2 linked regions of the Pararhizobium sp. A13 genome follow. Each later gene encodes a partner of the first gene's protein in a complex. Links are inferred from orthologs where the notes say so. Each region holds a gene or a part of one and is shown on either strand. Other genes may lie near its edges.

Region 1 (15,772 bases):
ATGCTGTTTCAACCTGATCAGGATAAACCACATCATGGCCTTTCTTGCCGACGCCCTTTCCCGTGTGAAGCCATCCGCCACCATCGCCGTTTCCCAGAAAGCCCGGGAACTGAAAGCCAAGGGCCGCGATGTGATCGGGCTCGGCGCCGGCGAGCCGGATTTCGACACGCCGGACAATATCAAGCAGGCGGCCGTTGACGCGATCAACCGGGGCGAGACGAAGTACACGCCGGTTTCGGGCATCCCGGAACTGCGCGAGGCGATTGCCAAGAAGTTCAAGCGCGAGAACAATCTCGACTACACCGCCGCCCAGACGATCGTCGGCACCGGCGGAAAGCAGATTCTTTTCAACGCCTTCATGGCGACGATGAATCCAGGCGATGAAGTCGTTATTCCGGCACCTTACTGGGTGTCCTATCCGGAAATGGTGGCGCTTTGCGGCGGCACCCCGGTCTTCGTCGCCGCAACCCAGGAAAACAATTTCAAGCTGACGCCGGCCGATCTGGAAAAGGCAATCACGCCGAAGACCAAGTGGTTCGTCTTCAATTCGCCGTCCAACCCCTCGGGCGCCGCCTATACCCATGCTGAGCTCAAGGGCCTGACGGATGTGCTGTTGAAGCATCCGCATGTCTGGATCCTGACGGACGACATGTACGAGCACCTGACCTATGGCGACTTCAAGTTTGCGACGCCGGTCGAGGTCGAGCCCGCCCTCTATGACCGCACGCTGACCATGAACGGCGTTTCCAAGGCCTATGCCATGACCGGCTGGCGCATCGGCTACGCGGCCGGTCCGCTGGCGCTCATCAAGGCGATGGACATGATCCAGGGGCAGCAGACCTCTGGCGCCTGCTCGATCGCCCAGTGGGCTGCCGTCGAGGCGCTCAACGGCACACAGGACTTCATTCCGGAAAACAAGAAGATCTTCGAAGGCCGCCGCGACCTCGTCGTCTCCATGCTCAACCAGGCCAAGGGCATCGAGTGCCCCTCTCCTGAGGGTGCGTTCTACGTCTACCCGTCCTGCAAGGGCCTGATCGGCAAGACCGCACCTTCGGGCAAGGTCATCGAAACCGACGAAGACTTCGTCTCCGAGCTTCTCGAATCCGAAGGCGTCGCCGTCGTCCACGGTTCCGCCTTCGGCCTCGGCCCCAACTTCCGCATCTCCTACGCGACCTCGGAAGAACAGCTGGAAGAAGCCTGCAAGCGCATCCAGCGTTTTTGTGCAGCCTGCAAGTAAGGCAAGGTTGGACCTTGACAAGGAGCCCGTCGGAAACGGCGGGTTTTTTGTTGGGTAGAGCGGTTGAATGCCCGAAGGTCCGTGGTGTCCGGAATGCCAAACCCCTCCCTCATTGCCGCCCTTGTGGCGGCAATCCAGCCCGCTGCGTCTACGGCGCCAAGGACTCCTTTCACGCGACAGACGTCGCGTGGCTGGATTACCGGGACAAGCCCGGTAATGAGGGGAGGATAGGGCTTCTCCAGTAGATTCATCGACGATATCAGCTGACGCCGGGAAAATGGCGCGTCCCCTTGGCAATTCACAACCCGTGCAGATAGTGCGAAATATCCGCCCACTCCGGATTCATTTCCTCAATCAGATTGAGCTTCCATTTTCGCGGATGATGTCTGAGCCACGCGGTTTTTCAAGGTGCATCCCTTTCTTCCCTCATTACCGGCCTTGTGCCGGTAATCCAGCAGCACCGCGTCTGCGGTGCTGAAGACTTGTCCACCGACAAGTTGTTTTCCGAGAAGGCGCTGGCACAGCGGCGGGATGTCGGCGATCCGTCGAATTCAACTGCCGTTACGCAGGGGTGATTTCCGGGGCGTCCGGTCTGCCCTGTTCCCCGCTCGCGCAGGCCAGGCGATGGTCATCGCCGCTCTCTTCGGATAGCCTCGTCCTGGGCGCCGCGCGACAGATGCGGCGAGGGGAACGGCAATGCTCAAAACCTATCGTGGAAGCTGTCATTGCGGCGCGGTCCGCTTCGAGGCGGATTTCGATCTCAGTCTCGGCACCGGGAAATGCAACTGCTCGGTTTGCTGGAAGATCCGCCTCTGGACCGTCAAGGTCAGGCCGGAAGCGTTCCGCCTGCTGACCGGCGCGGCGGACCTGGTCGATTATCAGTTCAACACCGGCGTTGCGCACCATCTCTTTTGCCGGCAATGCGGTGTGCGCCCGATCGAGTGGGTCGATGTTCCCAACATGACCGGCGCCAAATATTACAATATCAACATCGCTTGCCTCGACGGTCTTGATATCGACGAACTGATGGGCGCGCCGCTTACCTACTTTGACGGCCTCAACAACGATTGGGGCGCAACACCAGCCGAGATCCGACACCTTTAGGAGCAGCCGCCTACTTTCCCACATACGCCAACAGCCCCGCGACCAGCGCATCGAAGGTGACGCGGCAGCGGGGCGTCGTCTTCATGGTCTCGTGCATGACAACGAACGTCTCCAGCGGCAGTTCGAACTCCGCGCGGAACAGCCGCACGAGGTTCGGATCGCGCCTGGCAAGCTCCACCTGGCATACCCCGATGCCGCAGCCGGCGCGGATCATCGCCATCTGCGCGAGGTTGCTGTCCGATTTCAGCGTCGGCCGCATGATATCGAGCAGCGGCACGCGCTTGCGCACGGCGCGCACGAAGGCGCTTTCGCGATCGAAACCGATGACGCGATGCGTTCGCAGATCCTCCAGCGTCTCCGGTGTCCCGTGCTGGTCGAGGTAGCGACGGTGTGCGTGGAGCCCGAGCGGAATACCGCCGATCCGGCGGGTGATCAGCGCGTCCTGTGCCGGCGCCACCATGCGCACGGCGATATCGGCCTCCTGGCGCAGGAGATCCTCCACAGCATCCGACACGGAAAGCTCGATGACAAGATCCGGGTGTCGATCGTGGAGTAGGGCAAGCATCGGCGGCAGCACTTCGATGCCGATCACCTCGCTGGCGCTGATGCGCACGGTGCCGCGCACCGTCTTTCCCTGTCCGGTCGCCGCCCGCAGCAGCGCCGCTGCGTTGGCCGCGAGTTGCTCGGCATGCGGCTTGAGGTCGAGTGCTGCCTCGGTCGGGATCAGTCCCTGCGGAGAGCGGATGAACAGCTGGAAGCCGATGATGCCTTCGAGAGCGTCGATATGCCGGCCGATGGTCGGCTGCGTCAGCCCCAGTTCGCGTGCGGCGGCCGACAGCGAGCCTTCCTTCAGAACGGTCAGGAAGGTGCGGTAGAAGTCCCAGCTGGGTTCAATTTCGCTCATTCTTTTTTGTATATCAGATAAAGAAATTTCGGCAATTCCGTTTAGCCACGTTTGCGATCAGGATCGTCTCATCGACAAGGAGACGAAACATGACCAGCAAAGCAAGACCGATTGCCCTCATCCTCGGCGCCACCGGCGGCATCGGCGGTGCGGTTGCCCGAACCCTCAAGGCCCGCGGCTGGACGATACGCGCCCTCAATCGCGATGCAGCCAAGGCCGCGGTAAGGAGCCCGGACTTCGAATGGGTGCAGGGCGATGCGATGGATGCCGCCGATGTGCTCGCTGCTGCAGAGGGCGCAAGCCTCATCGTCCATGCCGTCAACCCGCCCGGTTACCGCAACTGGGGTACGCTGGTGCTGCCGATGATCGACAGTACGATTGCGGCCGCGAGGGTCACCGGCGCGACGGTGCTTCTGCCGGGCACCATCTACAATTTCGGCCCCGACGCGTTCCCGCTGCTGCACGAAAAGTCACCGCAGAACCCGGTGACGGCCAAGGGCAAGATCCGCGCCTTGATGGAGCGGCGCCTGCAGGCTGCGTCAGAGGACGGCGTCCGCGTGATCGTGGTCAGGGCCGGGGATTTCTTCGGCCCGGTTGCGGCTAACAGCTGGTTCTCGCAGGGGCTCATCACCGCCGGCAAGCCGATCACCTCCGTCACCTACCCCGGCAGGAAGGGCATCGGCCATCAATGGGCCTATCTGCCGGATGTCGCCGAAACGATGGCGCGGCTGGTCGATCGCCGCGAAACGCTGCCCGCCTTTGCGGTCTATCACATGCAGGGTTTCTGGGACGACGATGGCACGAAGATGGTCGCTGCCATCCGCCGCGCCACCGGCAATCCGCGCCTCAAGGTCAGGGCCTTTCCGTGGTGGGCGATGCCGTTCCTCGCGCCCTTCGTGCCCTTGTTGAAGGAACTGCGGGAGATGCGCTATGTCTGGCAGGAGCCGTTGCGCATGCCGAACGACCGGCTGGTCGCTGTGATCGGCGCCGAGCCATGGACCCCCATCGACGAGGCGGTCCGCGCGACTCTTGCGGCGCTCGGCTCCCTGCCGCCGGAGCAGCTGGTCCAGCAGCGGGTTTTGCCGGCGCCGCGCAAGCCAGGGTCTGTTGAAGCGGCCGGGTAAGGCCTCAGTTCTTGAACACGATGCAGGCGCCGCCGCCCTTGCGGATTTCGGAGCAGACCGCATCGGCCTCGCGTCTTGTCTCGCGACCGATGCGGGCCGCATAGCGCAGCCGGTTGCCGAAGGCCCGGTTGCGCTCCCGTAGGATCAGCGGCTTTTCCGCATTGAGCGGCGATGGCATGCGCTTGATCGTGGCGAGGAACAGCCGCTGGGCCACGGATTTCTGGAAATGTGCCGAAAGTTGCGCGCCCCAGGGCGCCCAGGTGCCTTCTTCCTCGAACACCACTTCCTTGAGGCGGCGCTTGTCGGCAAGGGCGGTGCAGGCGTCGTAGAACGGCTTGTCCTTGTCGAGCCTGAGATCGAGCGTCGCCGGCGGATTGTCCTTCCATTCCTCCACCGGATGGGCGGTGATGGCGAGCACATAGGCACGCGTCTCATGAGGCAGGTTGCCGGTGCGCAGAAATGTCTCCAGCCCGCTTTCACCGGCATTGTAGGCGGCGGCGGCAAGGCCGAGATTGCCGAAGCGGTCGCGCAGGTCATCGAGATATTCGGCCGATTTCCCCAGGGCTTCCAGGGCATCGAAGCTGTTGGAAAGACCGCGCAGCTTCGCCGTCGAGGGGATGAATTGCGCGATGCCCTCGGCCCCCTTCGGGCTGACGGCATCCGGCAGGAACAGGCTTTCCTTCCAGATCAGCCGCGCGAAGAAATCGGGCGGCAAGGCATTCGTCTTGGCGAAATGCCCAAGCGCGGTGCAGATGTCGCGGTTATAGCTGTGGGCGCGAACGCAGAGCGTTGTATCTGCTGTTGTCGCGGAGTAAACGCAGGGTGGCGAGCGCCATTCCGATTGGGCAAAGGCGACGGGCGGGCTTGAGATCGTGACGATGCTGAAGATTGCGGTTAATGGTGCCGCAAGCCTCGCCCGATCATGCCGCCGTCTTTTGTGCCTCATCCGCTCAGGGACCCGTCCGCCAAACATCTCGACGGCCCTTGATAGCACCGATGCGGCAGAATCGGGAGATGGTCTATCTGTGGTCCGGCAACGTCAGTTGCATGAAGGTCAGGTCCAGCCACCGGCCGAACTTGGTGCCGACCTCCTTCATCTGGCCGGTGATCTCGAAGCCGAGTTTCTCGTGCAGCCGGATCGAGGCTTCGTTGTTCGCCTCGATGCCGGCGACCATCACATGTTTGCCGCAGGCGGCTGCGCGGTCGATCAGGGCCAGCATCAGCATTTTGCCAATGCCGCCGCCGCGCTGGTTCTTCTCGACATAGACCGAATGCTCGACCGTGTGACGATAGCCGTCGAAGGCCCGCCAGTCGCCGAAGGAGGCATAGCCCGCGATCGTGCCATCGTCGGCGACCGCCACCAGTACCGGATACCCAAGCCGCCGGCGCGCGGCCAGCCAAGTGGCGCGGTTTTCCAGGTCCACCTGCGTGTCGTTCCAGATCGCCGTCGTGTTCAGCACGGCATCGTTGTAGATGTCTCGGATTGCGGGCAGATCGGCGTCTTCGGCGTCGCGCAGGTGCATCAGGTTTCTCCAGCAGTTTGCCGAAGCTCTAGGCCGGGATGACAGCGTTGTACAGCCGGTAAATCATGCCGAATTGCCGACTGCCCAGGCGCAATTGGCGAGTTCCGCCGCCGCAATTTCGGCGACATGCGGGATCGGCCCGCATCACAGCCATCCTCGATGAATCATGCCGTGGAACGCTCGGCGAGGGCGTTCCCACCTCCCCCTTGAGGGGGGAGGTCGCAGCGAGGCGGCGGGTGGGGGTGATCGTGAGGTGAGCACCGTGGGTCACCCCACCCCGGCACTGCGTGCAGACCCTCCCCCTCAAGGGGAGGGTGAAGGCTCACGCGACCTTTTGTTCAAGCAGCGGATAGTCCGTATAGCCCTTGGCGCCGCCGCCGTAGAAGGTAGCCTGGTCCGGCGTGTTGAGCGGCGCTTTGTCCTTCAGGCGCTGCACCAGGTCCGGATTGGCGATGAACGGCTTGCCGAAGGCGACGAGGTCGGTCTTGCCCTGCTCGACGGCCTCAATGGCGAGTTCGCGGTCGTAGCCGTTGTTGGTCATCCATGCGGCTTCGCCGCCCGCCTTTTCATAGGCCTGGCACAACGCCTTGTAGTCGAACGGCTTGTCACCCTGCTGGAAATCGCGCGGGCCGCCGGTCGCACCTTCGATGATGTGGATATAGGCGAGTTTGTATTTCGCGAGACCTTCAACGACGTAGGTGAAGAGCGTCTGCGCGTCCGGATCGGACGAGTCATTGGCGGGCGTCACCGGCGAAATGCGGATGCCGGTGCGGCCTTCGCCGATTTCCTTGGCAATGACGTCGACAACTTCGAACAGGAAGCGGGCACGGTTCTCGATCGGTCCGCCATACTGGTCGGTGCGCACGTTCGAGCCGGAACGCAGGAACTGGTCTATGAGGTAGCCATTGGCCGCATGGATCTCGACGCCGTCGAAACCGGCTTCGATGGCCGCACGGGCCGCCTTGCGGTAGTCTTCGAGGATGCCCGGAATTTCGGCGAGCTCGAGCGCGCGGGGCTCGGAGGTCTCGGCGAACGTGCCCGTGCCGTCTTCGTTGATCAGATAGGTCTTCGATTTTGCCTGGATGGCCGAGGCCGACACCGGCTTGCCGCCGTTCGGCTGCAGCGAGGTGTGGGAGATCCGGCCGACATGCCACATCTGCACGACGATCTTGCCGCCAGCCTTGTGCACCGCGGTAGTTACTTGCCTCCACCCGTCCAGTGCTTCCTTGCTGTAGAGGCCGGGGACGTCGGCATAACCCTGGCCCTGATGGGTGATCGCAGTCGCTTCGGTGATCAAGAGGCCGGCGGTGGCGCGCTGTTCGTAGTAGGTGACGTTCAGCGTGTTCGGAACGGCGCCCGGGGAGCGGTTGCGCGTCAGCGGCGCCATCACGATGCGGTTAGCAAGCTCGATGTTGCCGATCTTGATCGGGTCGAAGAGGGAAGTCATGGGAAGTCCTTTTCGTTTGTTGCGGGGTTAGTCATCCTGGGAGGATAAGGGCTGGCGGGCGGATCGCCGTCAGAGCGTGTTGCCAATGTCTTTCAGGAACGCCTGGATGGTCTCCTCGTTCCGTTTGTAGAAAATCCACTGGCCAACGCGTTTGGTGGTCACGAGACCTGCGCGCTGCAGGATCGCCAGATGGCCGGAGACGGTCGACTGCGAAAGACCGCAGCGCTCGAACTGGCTGGCGCAGATGCCCATGTCCAGCGGATGATGCTGGTCGGAAAAATGCGCTTCCGGTTCCTTCATCCAGCCCAGCATGTCGATCCGTTTGGGATGTGCCAGTGCTTTCAGGATTTCGTCCCTGTCCATCGATCGGCTCTGTATCGCTAAATCTCGATATTCCGATATGTAGATCGGAATTTTCCGATATTCAAGTCACGACTCTGTGAAGGGGAAATTCTGGGCAAAAAAAGAGGGCCACTGGAGAAACCGGGCCCTTTAGGTGTGAAGGTCAAAAACCTCCAGAGGGGAACAGCTGCTGCGGTGGCACTGGGAGGAAAAAAGACCACCATCTGCATCAGCTGGATTGGATATGGGAAAGTGGTTTCCGGATTTCAACCCGCAGCGCCGAGGAAAAATTGCAACTTTAGGGATGTGCCTGAAATCAAGGCAAAAAAAGAGGGCCACAAGAAAACTTGGGCCCTTTATAGTTATGAAGGTAATTAAACCTCCAGAGGGGAACAGCTGCTGCGGTGGCACTGGGAGGAAAAAAGCCACCAAACTGCATCAGCTGCAGTCGATATGATGGTTTTTTGGGCGAACTTCAATCATTTAATATGCATGACAGCCATGTGCCGGACGCAGCCCTGCTAATTTTTCAAGCGATTTAAATCGCTTATGCCGTTGAGGTTATTAAGGCGCTGGCAAAAAACGAGTTAAAACAGTAGTTTGTCTAGAAGGAATGTAGAGAACATTTTTTGTGCAACTGCGAAGGCGGCTCTAGAAATTCCAGTTGCGCGCCTTTGCGACAATGAAATCGCGGAAGACTTTCAGCTTTGCCGCGTTCTTCATCTCGTCCGGATAGCAGAAATAGGTGTCGAAGGACGGAATGTCGGCGCCGATCGGCAGTTGAATGAGGCCGGGATCGCGGCCGACGATATAGTCGGGCATCATGGCGATGCCGATGCCGAGCAGGCAGGCGCGCTTGATCGAGGTCTGGCTGTTGATCTGCAGATGCGAGGGGCGGGGATTGTCCGAGTCGCGCCCGGCGATCTCCAGCCAGTTGACGTCGAGCAGGTAGTTCGGCGCAGGCTCGCCGAAGGTGATGATGCGGTGATTGTCGAGATCGTCGATCGACTGCGGCTCGCCGTATTTGTTGATGTAGGACGGCGCGGCATAGACATGCATATGCACGGTGAAGAGCTTGCGCTGGATGAGGTCCGATTGCTGTGGCTGGCGCAGCCGGATGGCGCAGTCGGCATGGCGCATGTTGACGTCCAGCTCCTCGTTGTCGAGGATCAGCTGCACCTGCATTTCCGGATAGAGCGACAGGAATTCCTGCACCTTGTCGGTGAGCCAGCCTTGGCCGAGACCGACGGTGGTGGTGATGCGCAGCTTGCCGCTCGGCTTGTCGGTGGTCTCGGTCAGCTGGACCTTGACGCTTTCGAGCTTCATCAGCACTTCGTGGGCGGTGCGATAGAGGATTTCGCCCTGTTCGGTGAGGATCAGGCCGCGGGCATGGCGATGGAACAGCTTGATGCCGACATCCTGCTCGAGCGAGCTCACCTGGCGGCTGATGGCCGATTGGGAGAGATGCAGCTTGTCGGCCGCATGGGTGAAAGATCCCGCTTCCGCCGCCGCATGGAAAATGCGCAGTTTGTCCCAGTCTAGCGGCATGGAGCCCCCCATAAAGGCTCGTGGCGGAAAACGGCCTCGTTGTTTCCCGCCAGAGAGCTGATTGTCTGTTCCCACTCAGGAGCGAGGATTCCCGCTCCAATTGTTTGCGGCTTCTATTCGGCCGCAATTGCGACGGGCATATGGCCCGCCAGATATTTTTCCGCTTCGAGCGCCGCCATGCAGCCCATTCCGGCGGCCGTGACCGCCTGGCGATAGATGTCGTCCGTCACGTCGCCGGCCGCGTAGACGCCGGGCACGTCAGTGGCGGTCGAATCGGCGGCCGTCCAAAGATAGCCGTTCGGCTTCAGGCGCAGCTTGTCCTTGAAGAGCTCGACCGCCGGCGCATGGCCGATCGCGACGAAGACGCCGTCGATGGGCATTTCGCTCGTCTCGCCGGTACGGGTGTTGCGCAGCTTGACGCCGTTGACCGAAGCCGGCATCGGTGGCTTGGCCGGGCTGCCGAGATATTCGACAACCTCGTGATCCCAGATCACCTTGATGTTTTCCTTGGCGAAAAGCCGTTCCTGCAGGATTTTTTCCGAGCGGAAGCTGTCGCGCCGGTGAATGATCGTCACGGTCTTGGCAAGGTTTGCAAGATAGAGCGCCTCCTCGACGGCCGAGTTGCCCCCGCCGACGACGATCACGTCCTTGTTGCGATAGAAGAAGCCGTCGCAGGTGGCGCAGGCCGAAACGCCGAAACCCTGGAAGGTGGCCTCGCTCTCGATGCCGAGCCATTTGGCCTTGGCGCCGGTGGCGATGATCAGGACGTCGGCCGTCCAGTCGGTGCCGCTGTCGGTCGCGAGCTTGAACGGCCGCACCGAGACATCGACGCTGGTGACGAGATCATTGACGATCTCGGCGCCGACATGTTGGGCCTGCTTCAGCATCTGCTCCATCATCCACGGCCCCTGGACTGGATCGGCATAACCCGGATAGTTCTCGACATCGGTGGTGATCATCAACTGGCCACCCTGTTCCATGCCGGCGATCAGAACCGGATTGAGCATTGCGCGCGCCGAATAGATGGCGGCGGTGTAACCAGCCGGGCCTGAGCCGATGATGAGAACTTTGGTGTGTCGGGCAGTCATGAGCCGGGTCCTTCGATCGCAGGGACGGTATAGTTTCGCCCCGACTTCGTCATATGGTGAGAAATTGCCTCTTAGTCTAGGGATTCCCGCGGCCCTGTTTCAAGGGCAGTGCCGTTGATACACACAGATGTGTTGCCCGGTTGCCCCGGTTTGGCGAGGTTTTTGTGCATGGCATGCACAGACGCTCTCGTTTTTTAATCCTAATACGTGTTACCGGAAAGACTTATGACAACGGCCGATCGGACAGAACTGGCAGTGAACAAGCGGCAATCCCCATATCCGTTTCGCAATCCCGGCGATTTCGACTACGGCCGCACGCTCTTTCACCGGTTCGGGACCTGGCTCGACAGCCGTCGTGTCGCATCCCGGCGAAAGAGCAAAACCGAAGCGGTGCCGCTGTCGCTTTTGTCGCCGGCCACCTTCCGGCCGTTGCGGAGCGCGGATGTTCCGCTGCTTTTCCTGGCACATAACGATCTCAAGTTCATGCGCTCGCTGCTTGCGCACTATCGCCGGCTGGGCGTGACCCGCTTCATCTGCGTCGACGATCAATCGACGGATGGTACGCGCGAGTTGCTCTGCGCCGAGCCCGACGTCGACGTCTGGACCTCGGGTGTGCGCTATCGCGAGGCAAGGCGCGGCAAGCTGTGGCGCGAAGCCCTGTTTGCCCGCTACGGCAAGAACCGCTGGTATCTCAACATCGACGCCGATGAGTACCTCGTCTACGATCGCTGTTTCGAACGGCCGCTGCCGGAGTTGATCGCCCGGCTAGAAAGCCTCGGCGTACGCCGGTTCGCAGCGCCGATGATCGACATGTATCCCGGCGGAAAGGTGAGCGCCTTTGCCTTCGACGGTTCGACGGATGCCATGCCCTGGGACGTTGCCGATTGCGTTGACGGCAGCGGCTACGTCATCGAGAAGACCAAGCGTTTCCTCAGCCTTGCCGGCGGTCCGCGGCGGCGCAAGTTTGCGGCCGAAGCCGAGATGATGAAATATCCGCTGATGTACTGGGACGACGATTGCAGCTTCGGCGTCAGCATCCATCAGCCGCTGCCCTTCGACCGCAATTTCTCGCCGATCTCCGGTGTGCTGCTGCATTTCAAGTTCTTTGCCGATTATCACGAGAAAACCCGTCAGGCCGTGGAAGACAAGCAGTATTTCGGCGGCGCGCGCGAGTATCAGCGCGTCCTCGACACGGTGGCCGCCAGCGGCGAACTCGATTTCGTCTATGAAAATACGCTGAAATATTCATCGCCGGAACAGTTGATCGAGCGCGGCTTCATGCACTCGGTCTGGTCTGCCGACCCTCGTGCGGAGGTTTAGCGGCCGTGCGCATCGGATCGCTTTCGCATTATTACTGTCTCCTTCGCGGGCTTGTGCTGCCCGGATATCTGCGTGTCGGCCGCAAGGCCCGGATCAAGCAGGGCGCCATCATCGATGCCTACCGCGGGCGGGTGGTGATCGGCGACCGGTTCAAGATCCATAGAGGCGGCTTCATCGACGCGCAGAAGGGCACGGTCGAAATCGGTTCGAACGTGTCGATCAATCCCTATAGTATCCTTTATGGTCTCGGCGGCATAAGGATCGGCAATGATGTCCGCATCGCCGCCCATGTCGTCATCGTTTCCTTCGATCACCGTTATGACGACGTCTCCCAAGCCATTACGATGCAGGGTGTCGTCGCCAAGCCCATCGTGATCGAGGACGATGTCTGGATCGGTGCCGGCGCGAAGATCTTGGGCGGCTCGCATATCGCCAAAGGCTGCGTCATCGGTGCAAACGCCGTGGTCAAAGGCAAGACCGAACCCTATGGAATTTACGTTGGCAGCCCGGCGCGGCTTTTGAAGTACCGCGGGCAATAACAGGAAGCGGCCCGCAAGCGGCCGATCGAACAGAAACGGGAAGCTCAACCATGGTGATGCGCGTCGAACTTGATGCAATCGATATGAAGATTCTGCGCGAGCTTCAGAACGACGGCCGGATGACCAATGTCGAGCTGGCTGAGCGGGTCGGCATATCGGCGCCGCCGTGTCTGCGGCGTGTGCGCAAGCTGGAGGAGGCCGGCATCATCCGCGGCTATCGCGCGCTGCTGAATGCTCCGGCACTCGGCTATGACTTGGTTGCCTTCTGCATGGTCGGCCTCAAGCACCAGTCGGATGCCAATCTCAAGGCCTTTGCCAAGCAGACGGCCAATTGGCCGCTGGTGCGCGAGGCCTGGATGGTCTCGGGCGAATCCGATTTTCTCCTGCAGTGCGTGGCCGAAAACCTTGCAGCGTTTCAGGATTTCGTTATTGAGGAGCTAACGGCCACGGAGAATGTGGATACCGTGCGCACGATGCTGACCATCCGGCAGGTCAAGGATGTTGCTCTCATAGAGATCTAGGTCGCTTCCGTGTGGGTGTCTCCGGTTATCACGATAGGATCAGGTGTTTTGAAAAGACTGCTGCGATCGCTGCGCAAGAGCTTCCGGTATATGTTCAACGTGCGCACCGTCCGGCTGGGCGGAGTTGCGATCGACACGACCGTCGGTCATATTCCTGAAAACGTCCGGGAACTGATCTTTCGCGAAGTCTACGAAGACACCGAGCGCGACCTGATCGGCAAGATTCTGAAACCCGGCATGCGCACGCTTGAAATCGGCACCGGCATCGGCTTCGTCAGCCTGGTTGCCGCCCGCATCTGCGGCGAAGCCAATGTCTTCTGCTATGAGGCCAATCCCGATCTCGAGCAGACAATCCGGCGGAATTTCGGCCTGAACGGCATGACGCCGAACCTTACCATGCGCGCAGTCACCATCGACGGCGCACCGATCGCCTTCTTCAAGAGTGACAATATCATCTCCTCCAGCCTCTACGATCGCAAGCGCGACGACAAGCAGATCGTGGTCGAAAGCGAGGCTCTCTCCGACGTTCTTGCAAAGCACGATCCTGCTGCATTGATCATGGACGTCGAGGGCGCCGAAATCCAGCTGCTGGCTGTCGACCTGAAAAACGTCGCCGACATCATCGTCGAACTGCACCCGCACATCGTCGGCGAGGATGCGATCGCGGCGCTGGTTTCCAACTTGAAGAGCCGCGGCTACGTCATGCTGAGCAATAACCGCAAGACCTCCCATTTCGGCCGCGCGGCCTGAAGGGCACTCCTCCATGCCATCGAAGCTTCCGATTTCCGCATTCATCATCTGCCTGAACGAGGAAGCCTATCTCGGCAATTGCATCGAAAGCCTGGGAGCCTGCGCGGAAATCGTCATCGTCGATTCCGGCTCCACGGATGGCACGGCGGTGCTGGTGCAGTCCTATATCGACAAGGGCTGGCCGATCCGTTTCCTGTTCGAAGCCTGGCGCGGCTATGCCGGACAGAAGCAGTTCGCACTCGACCAGTGCGGAGAGCCGTGGTGCCTGAACATCGACGCCGACGAGCGGCTGGACCAACCCTTGCAGGCTTTGCTCCCGTCGCTTCTTGAGGCGCCGGAGGATACAGTCGGTTGGCGTGTTGCCCGTCGACCCTATCTGATCGGCTACGGCTATACGCCGGACAAGGTGCGCGAGCGCAAGAACCTGCGGCTGATCCGCAAGGGAAGGGGCGCCTACGATCTTTCCCAAAAGGTCCACGAAGGCATCGTGCCGGACGGCAAGGTCGAGGCGGCGGCGACCGGAAGCCTCTTGCACTACCGGCCGCTTGTTATCGACGAACAGATCCTCAAGGAAAACAAATATTCGACGCTGAAGGCCGACCAGCAGTTTACGGCCGGCAAGCCGCCGCGCGCCTACAAGATGATCCTCAGCCCGCCGCTCTATTTCCTGCGGCTCTATTTCCGCAACGGCCTTTGGCGCTGCGGTTTTCCCGGCTTCATCGAGGCGGCGACCGGAGGCATGTACGCCTTTCTGACGGCGGCAAAGATCTACCAGCGGCATGCGCTCAAGCGCCGGCCGAATTTCGACGACATGGAGCGCGCACGGCGCGGCAAATGAGGACGGCATGAAGGTTATGCACTATCACTTCGGCAAGGACGGCGGCGCCGAGCGCTTCTTCGTCCACCTCGTCAATGCGCTTGCCCGGCGCGGCGTCGAGCAGACCGCCGTCATCCGTCCGAACCGCCTGTGGCGCAAGGACATCGAGCCGCATGCCCGGCTGATCGAAAGTAATTTTCGCAACCTGTCGCCGGACCGCATCCTGCTGCCTTTGAAAGTCAAGCACCTGGCGCGCCGCGAAAGGCCGGATGCGCTGTTTTCCTGGGCAACCCGGGCAAGCCGCCTGATGCCGAATTACAAGGGCTGCATCAAGATCTCGCGGCTCGGCGACTACCCGACCAATCTCAGCTATTTCAAGAACACCGACGTGCTCGTCTGCAACACACCGGGGATCGGCGAACATGTGCGCAGGATCGGCTGGAAGCGCGGTGTGGAGGTGATATCCAACTTCACCAATACCGAGCGGGTCAAGCCGATCGACCGCAAAAGCGTCGATACGCCGGAAAACGCGCCGGTCGTCATGTCGATGGGCCGCTTTGTGCCGCGCAAGGGTTTTGCGCTGCTGACGGAAGCGGTGGCGAAGCTGCCGGGCGTCTATCTCTGGCTTGCCGGCGATGGCGAGGAGATGGAGAATGTCCGCAAACTCGCCGCCGATCTCGGCGTCACCGACCGCGTGCGGTTCCTCGGCTGGCAGAAGGATACGCGCCCTTACGTGGCGGCCGCCGATATCTTCGTCATGCCGTCGAGCCATGAGCCGCTCGGCAACGTCATTCTCGAAGCCTGGGCACAGCAGAAGCCGGTCGTTTCCAGCCGTTCGGAGGGACCGACCTGGTTCATGCGTGACGGTGAAAACGGCCTTCTCGTCGATATCGGCGATACCGAGGGTTTCAGCCGGGCGATCGAACGATTGATCAACGACAGACATCTCGCCGATCGCGTCGCCTTGGGCGGCCACGAGACCCTGATGGGGCAGTTTTCCGAGGAGGCGGTCGCCAACGCCTATCTCGAACTGTTCAAGCGCAAGCCTTAGATTTATTACGGTTTCCGGTTGAATGGCCCCGTTATGGTATGGCCAATGCCCATCACCCTAGCCCTCTCCCTCTCCCCACAAGCGGTGAGAGGGGATTTGCCCGGAGTTTGCCGCTTGTTCCTTCTCCCGGTCTGACGGGGGGAAGGTTCCCAATAGGGCGGATGACGGGCCGGCAGCGCAGGAAGGTTTTGAGGCGATCAACCGCAAACCGTATCGGTCAGAAGCGCCTCGTAGATGGCGCCGATACTCGACGCTTCGCCCTGAATGCTGAACGTCGCGGTGGCGCGGGCGAGCCCGCGTTCGCCGGCCAGCCGCGCCCGTTCGGGATTGTCCATGAACACGGCGGCGGCCTCCAACATTTCCGTCAGCGCGTTTGCCGGAATGAGGATGCCGGTTTCCTCCGCACCGGTCACCAGCAATTCCGGGAAGGCGCCGACATCGGCCGCCACGACGGGAA
Region 2 (15,899 bases), 3.0 Mb from region 1 along the record:
GAGCATGTCGTTGGTCCCCAAAAGTCGATCGAGACTGTCTGCATCGGCCCCGAGGATGACATGGATCAACGCCGCCAGGATATTCTGGAAGCGGTTCTCTCGGCCGATGAAGGCAATGGCGTCATCATTCTGACGGATATGTTCGGCGGAACGCCGTCCAATCTGGCGATCTCCGTCATGCAGAGCGGCACCGTCGAGGTCATTGCCGGCGTCAACCTTCCCATGCTGATCAAGCTCGCCGGCGTCCGTGGCGAAAGCGACATGGACAAGGCACTCGTCGAAGCATCCGAAGCAGGCAGAAAGTATATCAATGTCGCAAGCCGTGTCCTCAGTGGCAAATAGCGAAGTGGCCACAGTGGCGCTTTCCCGCGAATTGCTGATCATCAACAAGCGAGGGCTGCATGCCCGCGCCTCCGCCAAGTTCGTCCAGACGGTGGAGGGCTACGACGCCGAGATCCATGTGTCGAAAGACGGCATGACCGTCGGCGGTACGTCGATCATGGGACTGATGATGCTTGCCGCCAGCACTGGCTGTTCCATCTCGGTCGTTGCCAGCGGCCGCCAGGCCCAGGAAGCCCTCGACGCCCTCGACGCGCTGGTGGCCGACAAGTTCGGCGAAGAGATCTGAGCTCTCTTCCGACCTCGAGACAAGCCTGTTTTCCGGTCAGGCCGGAACCGGGCAGTCTGGGGACATAAAGACATAAAGACTTCTTTATGTCCTGTTGCTCCTTTTCATGAATCCTGCTAGGTGAGAACAAACTTCTCGGCTCCTTGCCGAAGTTGCGAATTTCAGTGTGCCCTGCCCGGATCATAAACACATCAGGTCCCGGTGCATGGCCTCAAGCCCGGAGAGCTTCATGAGCACGACGAACGACTATCTCGTTGCGGATATCGGCCTTGCCGATTTCGGCCGCAAGGAAATCACCATTGCCGAGACCGAAATGCCGGGCCTGATGGCCTGCCGCGAGGAATTCGGCTCGAAGAAGCCACTGAAGGGTGCGCGTATCACCGGTTCGCTGCACATGACCATCCAGACGGCGGTGCTGATCGAAACGCTGGTCGCACTCGGCGCCGAAGTCCGCTGGGCATCCTGCAACATCTTCTCCACCCAGGACCATGCTGCAGCAGCAATCGCCGCCAGCGGCGTTCCGGTCTACGCCGTCAAGGGCGAGACGCTGGAGGACTACTGGACCTATACCGACAAGATCTTCCAATGGGCCGATGGCGGCGTCTCCAACATGATCCTCGATGATGGCGGCGACGCCACCATGTACATCCTGCTCGGCGCTCGCGCCGAAGCCGGCGAGGACGTGCTGTCGAACCCGACCTCGGAAGAAGAGGAAATCCTCGTCGCCCAGATCAAGAAGCGCCTTGCCGCCTCCCCGGGCTGGTTCACCAGGCAGCGCGACGCGATCAAGGGCGTGACCGAAGAAACCACCACCGGTGTCAATCGTCTGTACCAGCTGCATGCCAAGGGCCTCTTGCCCTTCCCGGCGATCAACGTCAACGATTCGGTCACCAAGTCGAAATTCGACAACAAGTATGGCTGCAAGGAATCGCTGGTCGACGGCATCCGCCGCGGCACCGACGTGATGATGGCCGGCAAGGTCGCCGTCGTCTGCGGTTATGGCGACGTTGGCAAGGGTTCGGCTGCCTCGCTGTCGGGCGCCGGCGCCCGCGTCAAGGTCACCGAAGTCGACCCGATCTGCGCCCTGCAGGCCGCCATGGACGGGTATGAAGTCGTGCAGCTCGAAGACGTCGTCTCGACCGCCGATATCTTCATCACCACGACCGGCAACAAGGACGTCATCCGCATGGACCACATGCGCGAGATGAAGGACATGGCGATCGTCGGCAATATCGGCCACTTCGACAACGAGATCCAGGTTTCGGCTCTGCGCAACCTGAAATGGACCAACGTCAAGCCGCAGGTCGATCTGATCGAGTTCCCCAAGGGCAACCGGATGATCCTTCTCTCGGAAGGCCGCCTGCTCAATCTCGGCAACGCCACCGGCCATCCGTCCTTCGTCATGTCGGCGTCCTTCACCAACCAGGTCTTGGCCCAGATCGAACTCTTCACCAAGGGTGAACAGTACGACAAGAAGGTCCACATCCTGCCCAAGCACCTCGACGAGAAGGTTGCCCGCCTTCACCTCGGCAAGCTCGGCGTCAAGCTAACGGAACTTTCGGAAGAACAGGCCAACTACATCGGCGTGAAGACGCAGGGTCCGTTCAAGGCTGAACACTACCGGTATTAATCCTTACCTGGATAATCCACAACATGTAGAGGCCGCGATCTTGACAGCAGATCGCGGCCTCTTTTTTTGCCTCGCCCTTTCCGACGATTCGCCGAAGGCGTATGTTTTTGGGACAATGATTCGTGACAAAGATGCGGTACAGACGCGTCGCGAATGGGATGTCTTGTCGTTTATGCGGCAAACAAACGGAGACATGCCGGACTGCAATCGAAATTGAACGAGGCCTGCCGTTGGCAGGATTCGATTTCGCACTACGTGGCGATTTGCAACCGGACTAAGGACCTTGCACGGGCTCCGCCGAAAGGTCGGGGCACGCTTCAAGGTATTGAATACACATGAGATCGTCCGTGATTCGGTTTTTCGGGTCATGGCATCCTATGTGATGCAAACGGGGAAGCATGCCATGGAAACAGGTCCTTCGAAACGCGCTGGCGGCCGGATTCCGTCCTTGCTGCGCCGGTTCATGGCGGGTTCTGCGCTTGCGATCTGCGCCTGCCCTGCCCTTGCGGCGGCCGAAGACATCTCCACGGCGAGCGTTTTCCACTCCTCCGAAGTCGTCACTTTTTCCGTCCTGATCGGGGTGATTTCGGCGGCAATGATTTCCGCCATCTGGCTGATCCGCCAGCGCGGCAATATCGAAACGGACAATCGCGAACTGAACGCCGCACTGGCCGACGCCAATCACAAGATTTCGCGTTTTCAGGCACTGATCGCCGACAAGAACCGCCGTATCGTCGTCTGGGAAGGCCTTTCGAACAAGCCGGAGTTCTTGGGACACCTGCCCGTCGAAACGGGCGCTCCGCAGGATGACCGCGACTTCCTCGCTTTCGGCCGCTGGATCAAATCCCAGTCTGCCTCCGAACTTGAAAAGGCCATCGAGCTTTTGCGCTCCAGCGCCCAGAGCTTCGATCTGATCGTTGAAACCACCCGCGGCGAAATCATCGAGACGCAGGGCCGTGTCTCCGGTGGCCGGGCTTTCGTCCGCTTCGTCGCGCTCAACAATCTGCGCGCCGAGCTTGCCGAGATGAAACTGGAGCGGGATCGCCTGCACGGATCGCTGTTGAGCCTTCAGACGGTGCTTGATGCGATCGATCTGCCGGTCTGGCAGCGCGGTGCCGACGGCGCGCTCCTTTGGGTCAACGAAGCCTATGCGGAGGCGGTCGAGGCCGCCGATCCGGGTGCTGCGGTGAAGGAAAACCGGGAGCTTCTGGCGACGGTGGCGCGCGAAAAGATCCGCGCGCTCAGCACCTATGATTCAGCTTATCGCGAAAAAGTCTCCACCGTCGTCCGGGGGAACCGGACATTCTTCGACGTGGTCGATGCCAGGAGCCCGGCCGGATCGGCAGGCATGGCGATCAACGTCTCGGATGTCGAGGCTGTTCGCGAAGAGCTGAACCGCACCCTGAAAAGCCACGCCGAGACGCTTGATCATCTGGCGACGCCCGTCGCCATCTTCGACGGTGGGCAGCGTCTGCAATTCTACAACCAGGCCTTCCAGCGGCTCTGGGATCTCGACATGGGCTTCCTCGAACGCAAGCCGGGCAATGGCGAGATTCTCGACCGACTGCGCGCTGCTGCGAAGCTGCCCGAACAATTGAACTGGAAACAGTGGAAGGAAAATGCGCTCGCCGTCTATCAGGCGCTCGACACGCAATCGGACCTCTGGCACCTGCCGAACGGCCAGACGCTGCGCGTTTTCGCAACGGCCCGTCCCCAAGGCGGCGCGACCTGGGTGTTCGAGAACCTGACGGAAAAGGTCGATCTCGAAACCCGCTACAATACCCTGGTGCAGGTTCAGGGCGAGACCATCGACCATCTGTCCGAAGGCGTCGCCGTGTTCGGGCCGGACGGGCGCATCAAGCTGTCCAACCCAGCCTTCCGCGCGCTCTGGGGCGTCACGGAGGCGGAAGCCAAGCCTGGCACGCACATCCGCGCCATCGAGCAGGTCTGCGCGCCGTCCTACGACCAGCCGGACGGTTGGAAGCGGTTCTCGCATCTCATTACCAGCTTCGACGACGAGCGGCCGTCCTGCCAGGGCATCCTCGAACTCCGCACCGGTCTCATTCTGGATTTTGCCGTCATCCCGCTGCCGAATGCGCAGACGATGCTGACCTTCGTCAACATCACCGATAGCGTGCGCGTCGAGCGGGCGCTGACCGAAAAGAACGAGGCGTTGCGGATGGCCGACCATCTGAAGAACGACTTCGTCCAGCACGTCTCCTACGAACTGCGTTCGCCGCTCACCAACATCATCGGTTTTGCCGATCTTTTGAAAACGCCCGCCTTCGGCGCACTGACCGAGCGGCAGGCGGAATATGTCGATCATATCTCCACCTCGTCCTCATTGCTGCTCACGATCGTCAACGACATTCTCGATCTCGCGACCGTCGATGCCGGCATCGTCGAGCTCGACCTGTCGGAAGTCAACCTGACCGACTTCCTCGACGAAGTCTCCCTTCAGATGGCCGATCGGCTGCAGGAAAGCGCCGTGACGCTGCAGATCGACACGCCCGACATGCTCGGCCTTTTCGTCGCCGACCACCAACGACTGAAGCAGATCCTCATCAAGCTCCTGACCAATGCCGCCAATTTCGCGCCCGACGGCAGCACCATCAGCCTGAGATGCCGCCGCGACGGCAGCGATTTCGTCTTCAGCGTCAGCGACAACGGCCCCGGCATCCCGCAGGACGTTCTCGATACCGTGTTCAACCGGTTCGAAAGCCATGGGACACACGGCGGCGCCGGTCTTGGCCTCTCCATCGTCGAAAGTTTCGTCAGCCTGCACCATGGCACGGTGTCGATCCGCAGCCATGAAGGCGAGGGAACGGAAGTGACCTGCCGCATCCCCTCGGGTGATCTTCCGAAATTCGCAGCGGCGGAATGATGCAGGACATCGCAATTTTCCTGAAAGACGAGGCCGCGACCATTCAGCTCGGCGAAGACCTGGCGCTGGCCTTGAAGCCCGGCGACTGCCTGGCGCTCTCCGGCGATCTCGGCGCCGGCAAATCGACGCTCGCCCGCGCCTTCCTGCGCGCCATGGCCGACGACGAGGCGCTCGAGGTGCCGAGCCCGACCTTCACCCTGGTGCAAAGCTACGACCTGCGCATTCCTGTTTCGCATTTCGACCTCTACCGGCTGGCAGATGTGTCCGAACTGGACGAACTCGGCCTCGACGAAGCGCTCTCGGACGGTATCTGCCTGGTGGAATGGCCGGAAAACGCGCTCTCGGCGCTGCCGAAAACCCGACTGACCGCGACCTTTTCCCACCTCGATGACGGCCGCCGCGTCACCATATCCGGCGATACGGTGGCCTTGGCGCGGATCAAGCGCAGCCTTGCGATCCGTTCCTTCCTGCAACACGGCGGATATGGAGAGGCAAAGCGCCGGCATCTGAGCGGCGATGCGTCGGCACGCGCCTATGAGCGGATTTTGATCGCGGGGCAACCGGTGCGAATCCTGATGGATTCGGCCCGCCACAAGGCCGGGCCGATCCTGCAGGATGGCAAATACTACCAGCAGCTCGCCCATCTTGCCGAAGACGTCATTCCGTTCGTTGCAATTGCCAGCGACATTCGGGACAAGGGATTTTGCGCGCCCGAGGTTTACGAAAGAGATCTCGACGCAGGCATCCTTCTGATCGAAAATCTCGGCAGCGAGGGTATCCTCGATGCGGATGGACAGCCGGTCGCCGAACGTTATCTAGAAAGTGTTCGCGTGCTCGCGCATCTGCACGCGCAGCCGGTAACACGCGACATACCCCTGTCCGATACCATTACGCACCACATACCCGATTTCGATCGTACGGCAATGAAGATCGAAGCCAGCCTGCTGATCGACTGGTATCTTCCGTGGAAGCGCGGCGAGAAGGCCTCCGACGCCGAGCGTGCCGCGTATTTCTCGGTCTGGGATAGACTGGTCGATCTTCTCGCCACGTCGGAAAAGAAACTACTGTTACGGGATTTCCATTCGCCGAACATCATCTGGCGCGCTAAGAACTCCGGCTTCGACCGTGTCGGCATCATCGATTTCCAGGACGCGATGATCGGCCCGACAGCCTATGACGTGGCATCCATCACACAGGATGCGCGGGTGACGATCGAGCCGGACCTCTGCGGCGAGATGCTCTCGCTCTACTGCACTGAACGCCACGCTCTCGGCGGTTTCGACGAGGCAGCGTTCCGGCGCGACTGGCATCTGATGTCGGCGCAGCGCAACTGCAAGCTCGCCGGCATCTGGGTCCGGCTGATGCAGCGCGACGGCAAGCCCTTCTACATGAAGCACATGCCGCGGACATTCTCCTATCTTCACGTGGCGCTCGAACATGAAGCGCTCGCGCCCTTGCGTGATTGGTGCATAAAGGCTGGAATCCTTTAAAACCGAATCAGCGGTCAGGACTTCAGTGGATTACGTGCCTATGTCCATCAAGAATGCCATGGTGCTCGCGGCGGGGCTTGGCACCCGGCTGCGGCCCATCACCGATACCATGCCGAAACCCCTGGTGCGCATCGCCGGGAAGCCGATGATCGATTACGTACTCGACGCGATCGAAGGTGCCGGCATCGAGACGGCGGCGGTCAACGTCCACCATTTCGCCGACCAGATGGAGGCGCATCTGAAGGACAGGCACCGGCCGAGAATCGTCATCTCCGACGAGCGGGATGCGTTGATGAGTTCCGGTGGTGGTCTTGCCAAGGGATTGAAACTGCTCGATGGCGGTCCGGTCCTCGTCATGAACGCCGATCTCTTCTGGATCGGCGAAAAGCCGGACGCACCGTCAAATCTTGAGCGGCTTGCTTCCTTCTTTGACCCTGAAACGATGGACATGGCTCTGCTCTGTGTCCGCAACGAGGATACGACCGGCCACAACGGCAAGCTGGATTTCGCGCTTGATCCGCAGGGCCGGCTCTCGCGTTACAGGGAGGGCATGGAAAACCCCGTCGTCTATGCGGGCGCGATCGCCATGCACAGCAGGCTCTTTGCCGACGCCCCGGAAGGACCTTTCAACCTCAACATCTATTTCGACAAGGCGATTGCCAGAAACAGGCTTTTCGGCATCCTTCTCGAAGGTCACTGGCTGACCGTGGGCACGCCGGAAGCAGTCGGCGAGGCCGAAGAGGCGATCAGACGCTTCCAGACGGGAGCATGAGGACATGGCGGAAACCGTTTCCAACGTTTTCACCATTCCCCCTGGCCTTCCCTTCCTGAAGACGCTGGTCGAAAAGCTGTGCTCCGGCGAATTGGTGCCCGGTTTTCGCTATGCGGAAGCCGATCCGCTGGCCCTTGCCGGCATCACGATCTTCGTGCCGACCCGCCGCTCGGCGCGCGTCTTGCGCTCGGAACTGGTCGATAGCCTCGGCGGCCGCTCTGCCATCCTGCCAATGATCCGGGCGTTGGGGGAAACCGACGACGACAGCGGCTTCTTCGACGCGGAAATCCCGGCGATCCTCGATCTGGCGCCGCCTTTGACGAACACCGCCCGGCTGATCGAGCTTGGCCGCCTCATCCTCGCCTGGCGAAACCAGCTTCCGAAGGCCGTGGTCGATGTGCACGCGGAAAGCCCGCTGATAGCTCCCGCAAGCCCCGCCGACGCGATCTGGCTCGCCCGCAATCTCTCCGAGATCATCGACGCGATGGAAACCGAAGAGCTGGATTGGGAGGCGCTCGACAAACTCGACGACGCCGACCATGCGCTGTGGTGGCAGCTAACGCTCGAATTCCTCAAGATCGCCCGCACCTACTGGCCGCAGCGACTGGAGGAGCTCAAGCAATCCTCGCCCGCCCGCCACCGCAACGCCATCCTCGAAGCCGAGAGGCAGCGTATCGCCGACGGAAAAGTCACCGGACCGATCATTATCGCCGGGTCGACCGGCTCTATCCCCGCGACGGCCAGTCTGATCGCCGCGGTGCAAAAACTGCCGAATGGCACCATCGTGCTGCCCGGTCTCGACCGGACGATGGGCAATGCGGAGTGGATGATGATCGCGCCGGAAACGGCCAAGCTGGCCGGTGATCCGGCAAGCCGCAGCCATCCGCAATACGGCTTCTTCCGCTTGCTGAACCGCATGGGCATCGACCGCCGCGATGTCATGCCGCTCGGCACAGCGGACGCTGACCTCGATTATCGCGCGGAGATCATGTCCCATGCCCTCCTGCCGGTTCAGGCAACGAGCGGCTGGACAGCCCTTCGCGGCGCCGTCGATCAGGCCCAGCTTACGGACGCCTTTAAGGATGCCGCGCTGATCGAGACGGCCAATGAACGCGAGGAGGCGACGGCGATCGCTATCGCCCTTCGGCTCGCTCTGCACGGCAGCGAGGAAAGCCAGGCCGCACTGATCACGCCCGACCGAGACCTTGCCCGCCGGGTGGCGGCCGAACTCCTGCGGTTTGGCATCGAGGCCGACGATTCGGCCGGTACACCGCTTTCGGCGACCGGCCCCGGCAGCCTGACGCGGCTGCTTCTCGAGGCCGCTCTGCGGCCCGGCGATCCGGTTTCGATCACCGCCCTGTTGAAGCATCCGCTGGCGCGATTCGGCCTACCCACGGATGTCATGAACACAACGGCAGAGACGCTGGAACTGATGGCGCTGCGCGGCGGCACCGGCAGCGCCGATATTTCCGAACTGGTGGTTCTTCTCGACGAGGCGCTCCAGCGCGAAGGAAACAAAAGACATCTGCCGGAATGGCGCAGCCGGATCGACGAGGCGGCGATCGAGCGGGCCCGCGATCTTGCCCGGCGCATTGCCGCCGCTGTAGAACCGCTGGCTGGAACGCTGGTGCGCCATCACAGAACCGGCCGGGGTCTGACCGCGGCCTTGACGCTTGCCGAATGGGCAGAAAAAACCGGCGCAGCGCTCGAAGCGGCCACCGTCGACGAACGCGGCAGTCTTGCCGGTCTCTGGTCGGGTGAAGCCGGCGAAGCCCTGGCGACCCTTTTTCGCTCCGTCATCGACACCGACGGCCAGATGACCGCCGACGGACCCCAATGGAGCGACATCATGGAGGCGCTATCGGCGAGCGAGGCGATAAAGCCGCGTTCCATGCGCCATCCCCGCGTGTTTATCTTCGGCGCACTGGAATCCCGTCTGCAAAGCGTCGATCTCGTCGTTCTCGGCGGCATGAACGAAGGCACCTGGCCCGGGCAGACCGCCAATGATCCTTTCCTGTCGCGCACCATGAAAACGTCCATCGGCCTGGAGCCGCCGGAGCGGCGCATCGGCCAGCTGGCCCATGATTTCCAGATGGCTTGCGGCACCCGCAAGCTCATCCTGACACGAGCGATGCGCAAGGGTGCCACGCCGACCGTCGCCTCGCGCTGGTTGCAACGGCTTCTCGCCGTCGGCGGCCGCGATTTCGCGGCAAGGCTTCGCGAGAACGGCAGGGATTATCATCATTGGGCGGGCATGCTCGACCAGGGCGTTACGCAACCACTGGCGACCCGCCCGGAGCCGAAACCTTCGCCGGAGCTGCAGCCGCGCAGCTATTCCTTCAGCGAGGTCGCCCGCCTGCGACGCGATCCCTATGCTGTCTATGCCAAGCGAATCCTGCGCCTGCAGCCGATCGATCCCTTCAACCGCGATCCGGGTGCGGCCGAGCGCGGCACGCTCTATCACAAGATCGTCGAACGCTTCGTCCGCGCCGATCTCGATCCCGCGTCACCGGACGCGGCGCAGGAAATGAGCCGGCTGATCAACGAGGCCTTCGACGAACAAGCGCTGCCCGCCCATATCGACGTCGTCTGGCGACCGCGCTTTGCCGCCGTTGGCAAGGCCTTCATCGAGTGGGAAATCGCTCGCCACGCCGATATCCGGAAATCCTACACCGAGCTTTATGCCTCGATGGAGATCGGCGTCGAGGACATCAAGCTGACCGGCATTGCCGACCGTATCGACATTCTCGGCGACGGCAGCGCCGTGATCGTCGATTACAAGACCGGCTCCAGCCCGTCGGTCAACGAGGCGCGTGCGCTGCTTGATCCGCAACTGGCGCTCGAAGCCGCCGCGCTCAAGGCGGGCGCTTTCAAGCACGCGGGATCACGGCATCCGCAGTCGCTGGTCTATGTCCGCCTGAAACCCGGCGAACGATTTAAGCCTGAGGAAGTCAACAACGAACACGCCAAAACGCGCGCCAACGTCGAGACCAAATCCGCCGAGCAACTGGCCGGGGAATCGCTCAAGGAACTGGCGGGGCTCCTCACCGCCCTGATGAACGGCAAACACGGCTTTGCCTCACGCGTGATTGTGCAGAAAGAGCGCGATTACGGCGGCGAGTATGATCATCTTGCCCGCGTTGCCGAATGGGCGACGGCGGAAGGCGAGGAGGATGCCAATGAGGGATGACGATTTCGGCCCTCTCGAGCCTTCGCCTCAAGGGTGGCTCGACTGGACGTCCTCCAAGCAGGCGCTTGCTTCCGATCCCGCCCGCTCGGCCTGGGTGTCGGCCAACGCCGGCTCGGGCAAGACGCATGTGCTGACGCAGCGCGTTATCCGGCTACTCTTATCCGGATGCCGGCCGTCTGCCATTCTCTGCCTGACCTATACCAAGGCTGCCGCGTCGGAAATGTCCAACCGAGTCTTCGAGCGATTGGCCGAATGGGTGACGCTCGACGACGAGGCGCTGGATGACCGGATTGCGGCGATCGAGGGCGCGCGGCCGGATCTGCTGAAACGCCAGGAAGCGCGGCGCCTGTTTGCCCGGGCACTGGAAACGCCGGGCGGACTGAAGATCCAGACGATCCACGCCTTCTGCGAGGCGCTGCTGCACCAGTTTCCGCTCGAAGCCAACGTTGCCGGGCATTTCTCGGTACTGGACGACCGTGCTTCCGCAACGCTTCTTGCCGATGCCCGCCGCGCGCACCTCACGGCGACGGCAAGCGAGGATGACCGCGAACTGACGGAAGCCTTTGCGACCGTTCTCGATCTCGCCGACGATACCGGGCTCGAAAAGTTGCTGACGGCAATCGTCGCCAACCGCACCGCCATTCAGGCATTTCTGGAGGATGCCAATCTTAACGGTGGCATCGACCCGGCGCTTCGAACAGCGCTCGATCTCGGACCGGACGAAACGTCCGAGACAGCGATAGCCGGATTCTGGCCATTGAAGGGTCTAAACGGCGCAACGCTTGAGCGCTACATCGGCATCGCGCTTTCGGACGGCGGGGCGAAGGTTGCGGAATTCGCCGACGGTCTTCGCGCCGTCGCCAAGCTCGCCGATCCCTTGCAACGCTTCAACATGCTGCGGGACTTGTTCTACACCCAGAACGGCAAGATCAAGGCCGATTCGGTCTTCATCTCGAAACCGGTCCGCGACAAGGCACCAGATCTGGAGTCTCTTGTCCTCGCCGCCCGCGATCACATCGCCGCCTCCATGGATCGTCTTAACCTCGTCGCCGTGTTCGAGGCGACGAAAGCGGCACTCACCCTCGCTGACCGGCTGAACGGCGATTACGAGGACATCAAGAAAAGCCGCAGCCAGCTCGATTTCGACGACCTGATCAACCGCACGGCGGCGCTGCTGTCGCGCGGCGATGTCAGCCGCTGGATCCACTACAAGCTCGATCAGGGCATCGACCACATTCTGGTCGACGAGGCGCAGGATACGAGCCCCGTGCAATGGACCATCATCCAGTCGCTGGCGGAGGATTTCTTCTCCGGCGAAACGGCGCGTGCTGGTAACCGTACGATGTTTGCCGTCGGCGACGAGAAGCAATCGATCTACTCCTTTCAGGGTGCCCGGCCCGAACGTTTTTCCGACGAGAGCATCGAGACGGAGCGGCGCGTCCGCGACAGTGGCAAGGCCTTCAGCCCGATCCGGCTGCAGCTCTCCTTCCGCTCGACCGAGGACGTTCTGTCGGCCGTCGATACTGTGTTCGAAAATCCGCTGCACGCGCGCGGGCTCAGCGCCCGGCAGGATGCGGTCGTGCATGCCTCCAACCGCATCGGTCACCCCGGTCTGGTCGAAGTGTGGGATGCGATCGCGCCGGCCGACAGCATTCAGGAGGATGACTGGACCGCTGCCTTCGACGCTACACCCGAGGATGCGCCGGCTAACATTCTTGCCCAACGTATCGCCGCCGTGCTCGCCGATTGGATCGGCAAGGAAACGGTGATCGAAAAAGGTATCAAGCGGCCGATGCAGCCGGGCGACGTCATCGTTCTCGTGCGCAAGCGCGATGCCTTCGTCAACGCTCTCACCCGAGCCTTGAAAACGCGCCGCAACATTCCGGTTGCCGGGGCCGACCGGCTTGTTCTCACCAACCACATCGCCGTGCAGGATCTGATGGCGCTTGGACGCTTCGTGCTCCTGCCGCAGGACGACCTTTCGCTCGCCGCCCTCCTCAAAAGCCCGCTGTTCAATCTGGGTGAGGACGACGTCAGGGATCTCGCGGTCTCCCGTCCGCTGTCGGTCAGCGTCTGGCAACGCCTGCAGGAATTCGGCGCCGACGAGGGCGCGCGCTACACAGGTGCCCTGCAAAAGCTGCAGCGATACAGGGCATTGTCGCGCACGCTGCCTGTCCATGATTTCTACGCCCGTATCCTCGGTCATGACGGCGGCCGCGCCGCTTTCCTCGGCCGGCTCGGAACCGAAGTCAGCGATATCCTCGATGAATTCCTGACCTTTGCGCTCGATCACGAGAAAAACGGGCTGCCCGGCCTGCAGGCCTTCATTTCCGGTCTCGAAATGGAAGCGCCGACGGTCAAGCGCGAGCAGGACAAGGAGCGCAACGAAGTGCGCATCATGACCGTGCATGCCGCCAAGGGGCTGGAGGCGCCGGTGGTGTTCCTGGTCGATGGCGGCGGCAAGGCTTTTAATTCGCAGCATGTCTCCGGCCTGCGCCTGATCCAGCCGGACAATCGCAACGCAGCACTGCCGCTTCCTGCCTGGCGGCCGCCGGGGGCGGCGTCCAACACATTGATCGACGCGGACACCGCTCGGCTGAAGACCGCCGCCGAAGAGGAATATCGCCGGCTTCTCTATGTCGGCATGACGCGTGCGGCAGACCGACTGATCGTCTGTGGTTATCAGGGCAAACGGGCCAATCCCGAAAGCTGGCATGCCATGGTCACGACAAGCCTGTCCGGGGACGAGTGCGGTCGCAGCACGCCCAAGACATTCACGGCGGGCAATCAGGAATGGACCGGCTATTCGTGGCAGGCTTCATCCGCCGCTCGCGACCTGGAGACGCAGGACGCTGTCAAGGAAGCTGCAGATGTCCGGCCAGTGGGCCTGCCCGCCTCCCTTCTGCAGCCCTTGCCGCCGCAACGGCACCTGCCGCGCCCGTTAAGCCCCTCCGGCGCGGGTGTCATCATTGACGAGGACGATGGAGCCGCCATCGTCGGTTCGGCGTTGTTCTCGCAAAAAGCCGGCGCCAACAGGTCTCTACTACGGGGTGCGATCCTGCACCGCTTCCTGCAGGTGTTGCCGTCGATCGCGCCCGAGGAACGGCACGCCGCCGCCGAGCGCTACCTGGCTCGCTCCGTGCCCCGCTGGTCGGCAAGCGAGCGGCAAGCGTTGACGGCTTCGGTGCTGAGCGTGATCGAGCATCCGGAACTCGCCGCACTGTTTTCCGAGACGAGCCGCGCGGAAGTGTCCGTGATGGGCACGTTGACGCTCGGGACGCGCGATTTCGCCGTTTCCGGCCGCATCGACCGGCTTGCAGTCTCCGGCAACACGGTCATTCTCGCCGATTTCAAGACCAACCGGGAAGTACCCGCTTCGCCGGAAGACGTACCCTTCGTCTACCGGGCGCAGCTGGCGATCTACCGCACTCTTCTCGCGCCGCTCTATCCCGACCACGCCTTTCGGTGCGCGCTGATCTACACCGAAGGCCCTGCGGTGCTGACTTTGCCGCGGGAGATGCTGGACAGGAGCCTTGTGGAGCTCTCGAAGAAGTGAGATACCGAATATTGAAAAAGATGCGTTCCGCTATCACATCTTGCCCAACCGTTCGAAGAACGCCGATTTCGAAACAAGGAGCAGCCTATGGCTACCGTAAAAGTCGATACCTCCAATTTTCAGGATGAAGTGCTGAATGCCGCCGAGCCGGTCATCGTAGATTTCTGGGCCGAATGGTGCGGCCCCTGCAAGATGATCGCCCCGAGCCTCGAAGAAATCTCCAACGAACTTGCCGGCAAGGTGAAGGTCGCCAAGGTCAACATCGACGAGAACCCGGAAATCGCTGCCCAGTACGGCGTGCGCTCCATTCCGACGCTCGCCATGTTCAAGGCCGGCGAAGTCTCCGACATCAAGGTCGGCGCTGCTCCGAAGACCGCGCTGTCGTCCTGGATTTCCAACGCAGCCGCTTAATTCCTGATTTTGGAACACAATTGAAAAAGCCCGGGAGACCGGGCTTTTTTGTTGATCGTGATCACTGGGGCGGGGTGCCGTTATCGGCAAGCACGTCGCCAACCAGATAGAGCGACCCACCGATCAGGATGCGCGGCGATGCCGGATCGTTCGAAAACATCTCTGTGATGGTCGCCAGCGCTTCGGCCACCGTCTCGAGCGGTGTTGCCTCGAAGCCGGCCACGCCTGCGTCGTCGGCGAGTGCCACCGCGTCGATCCCGGCATCCGAGCCGCGGATCGGCACGGTAAAGACCTGTTCGGCCAGCCCCTTGAAGGCCTTGAAATAACCGACCGGATCCTTGGTGTTGATCATCCCGATGATCAGGAACAGCGGACGAGGGTCGCGTTCCTCGAGATTGGCCATGGTTTCGGCGATGACTTGTCCCGCGCCCGGATTGTGTCCGCCATCGACCCAGATTTCCGCGCGCTTCGGCGCAAGCGAAACGAGCTTGCCGTCGGTCAGGCGCTGGAGCCGACCCGGCCATTCGACAGTCGTCAGTCCCGTTTCGATCGCCCCCTCGGTCAGATCGAAACCGGCAGCCTTGACGGCGCGGATAGCGGCGGCAGCATTGGCGTGCTGGTGGCGGCCCGGCAGGCGTGGCAGTGGCAGGTCCGCAAGTCCGAACTCGTCCTGATAGATCAACCGGCCGAATTCCTCATGCGCCATGAAATCCTGTCCATAGACGGAGACCGGGCATTTCAGGCGCTCGGCCGTCGACACCAGCAGGTCGCGCGCGGTGTCTTCCTCCTGATGGCCGATCACCACCGGGCAACCGCGCTTCATGATACCGGCCTTCTCCGCGGCGATCAGTTCGACCCGGTCGCCGAGATAGGCCTGGTGGTCGAGCGAGATCGGCATGATGACGGAAACGGCAGGCGTCTTGATGACATTGGTCGCATCGAAGCGGCCGCCGAGGCCGACCTCGATGATCGCCACATCTGCCGGATGTTCGGCAAAGAGCAGGAAGGTGACGGCCGTCAGGATTTCGAAAACGGTGATCTTCTGCCCGCCGTTCGCCTCTGCCACGCGGCGGACCGCGTCCGCCAGGACGGCGTCGCTGACCAGCGCGCCGCGCCCGCCCTTTTTGCCGATGCGGTAGCGTTCGTGCCAGTTGACGAGGTGCGGCGACGTATGCACATGGACGCTGAGACCGGCGGCTTCCAGGATGCCCCGCGAAAAGGCGGTGACGGAGCCCTTGCCGTTGGTGCCGGCGACATGGATGATCGGCGGCAGCCTGTCCTGCGGATTGCCGAGCGTGTCGAGCAGCCGCGTGATCCTGTCGAGCGACAGATCGAAGC

The links.
Region 2: the proteins of trxB (region 1) and trxA are in contact, whole or in part, in a crystal structure (PDB 1F6M), measured with the Escherichia coli proteins. The link is inferred for Pararhizobium sp. A13 from one-to-one orthologs.

The regions. Positions count from the first base shown.
Region 1 is NZ_CP149510.1:3,985,980-4,001,751, reverse strand. What follows is about bases 8,331-11,175. They hold trxB (thioredoxin-disulfide reductase), read right to left. Parts: upstream 10,318-11,175; coding sequence 9,343-10,317; downstream 8,331-9,342. Other genes in these bases: WI754_RS19505 (glycosyltransferase family 2 protein), read left to right, coding at 10,543-11,175; WI754_RS19515 (LysR family transcriptional regulator VtlR), read right to left, coding at 8,333-9,229. Also shown: WI754_RS19555 (pyridoxal phosphate-dependent aminotransferase), read left to right, coding at 35-1,237; WI754_RS19550 (GFA family protein), read left to right, coding at 1,934-2,341; WI754_RS19545 (LysR family transcriptional regulator), read right to left, coding at 2,352-3,245; WI754_RS19540 (NAD(P)H-binding protein), read left to right, coding at 3,335-4,369; WI754_RS19535 (lytic transglycosylase domain-containing protein), read right to left, coding at 4,374-5,315; WI754_RS19530 (N-acetyltransferase family protein), read right to left, coding at 5,389-5,892; WI754_RS19525 (alkene reductase), read right to left, coding at 6,215-7,339; WI754_RS19520 (metalloregulator ArsR/SmtB family transcription factor), read right to left, coding at 7,409-7,702; more of WI754_RS19505, read left to right, coding at 11,176-11,637; WI754_RS19500 (acyltransferase), read left to right, coding at 11,643-12,176; WI754_RS19495 (Lrp/AsnC family transcriptional regulator), read left to right, coding at 12,227-12,697; WI754_RS19490 (FkbM family methyltransferase), read left to right, coding at 12,746-13,447; WI754_RS19485 (glycosyltransferase family 2 protein), read left to right, coding at 13,461-14,285; WI754_RS19480 (glycosyltransferase), read left to right, coding at 14,293-15,315; WI754_RS19475 (glycosyltransferase family 4 protein), read right to left, coding at 15,513-15,772.
Region 2 is NZ_CP149510.1:1,010,640-1,026,538, reverse strand. Bases 12,928-15,899 are described here. They hold trxA (thioredoxin), read left to right. Parts: upstream 12,928-14,237; coding sequence 14,238-14,561; downstream 14,562-15,899. Other genes in these bases: WI754_RS04815 (folylpolyglutamate synthase/dihydrofolate synthase family protein), read right to left, coding at 14,623-15,899; addA (double-strand break repair helicase AddA), read left to right, coding at 12,928-14,150. In the rest of the region: WI754_RS04860 (PTS sugar transporter subunit IIA), read left to right, coding at 1-342; WI754_RS04855 (HPr family phosphocarrier protein), read left to right, coding at 311-628; ahcY (adenosylhomocysteinase), read left to right, coding at 858-2,258; WI754_RS04845 (ATP-binding protein), read left to right, coding at 2,662-5,142; tRNA (adenosine(37)-N6)-threonylcarbamoyltransferase complex ATPase subunit type 1 TsaE, read left to right, coding at 5,142-6,632; WI754_RS04835 (nucleotidyltransferase family protein), read left to right, coding at 6,673-7,404; double-strand break repair protein AddB, read left to right, coding at 7,409-10,594; more of addA, read left to right, coding at 10,584-12,927. UniProt on the Escherichia coli protein: Participates in various redox reactions through the reversible oxidation of its active center dithiol to a disulfide and catalyzes dithiol-disulfide exchange reactions.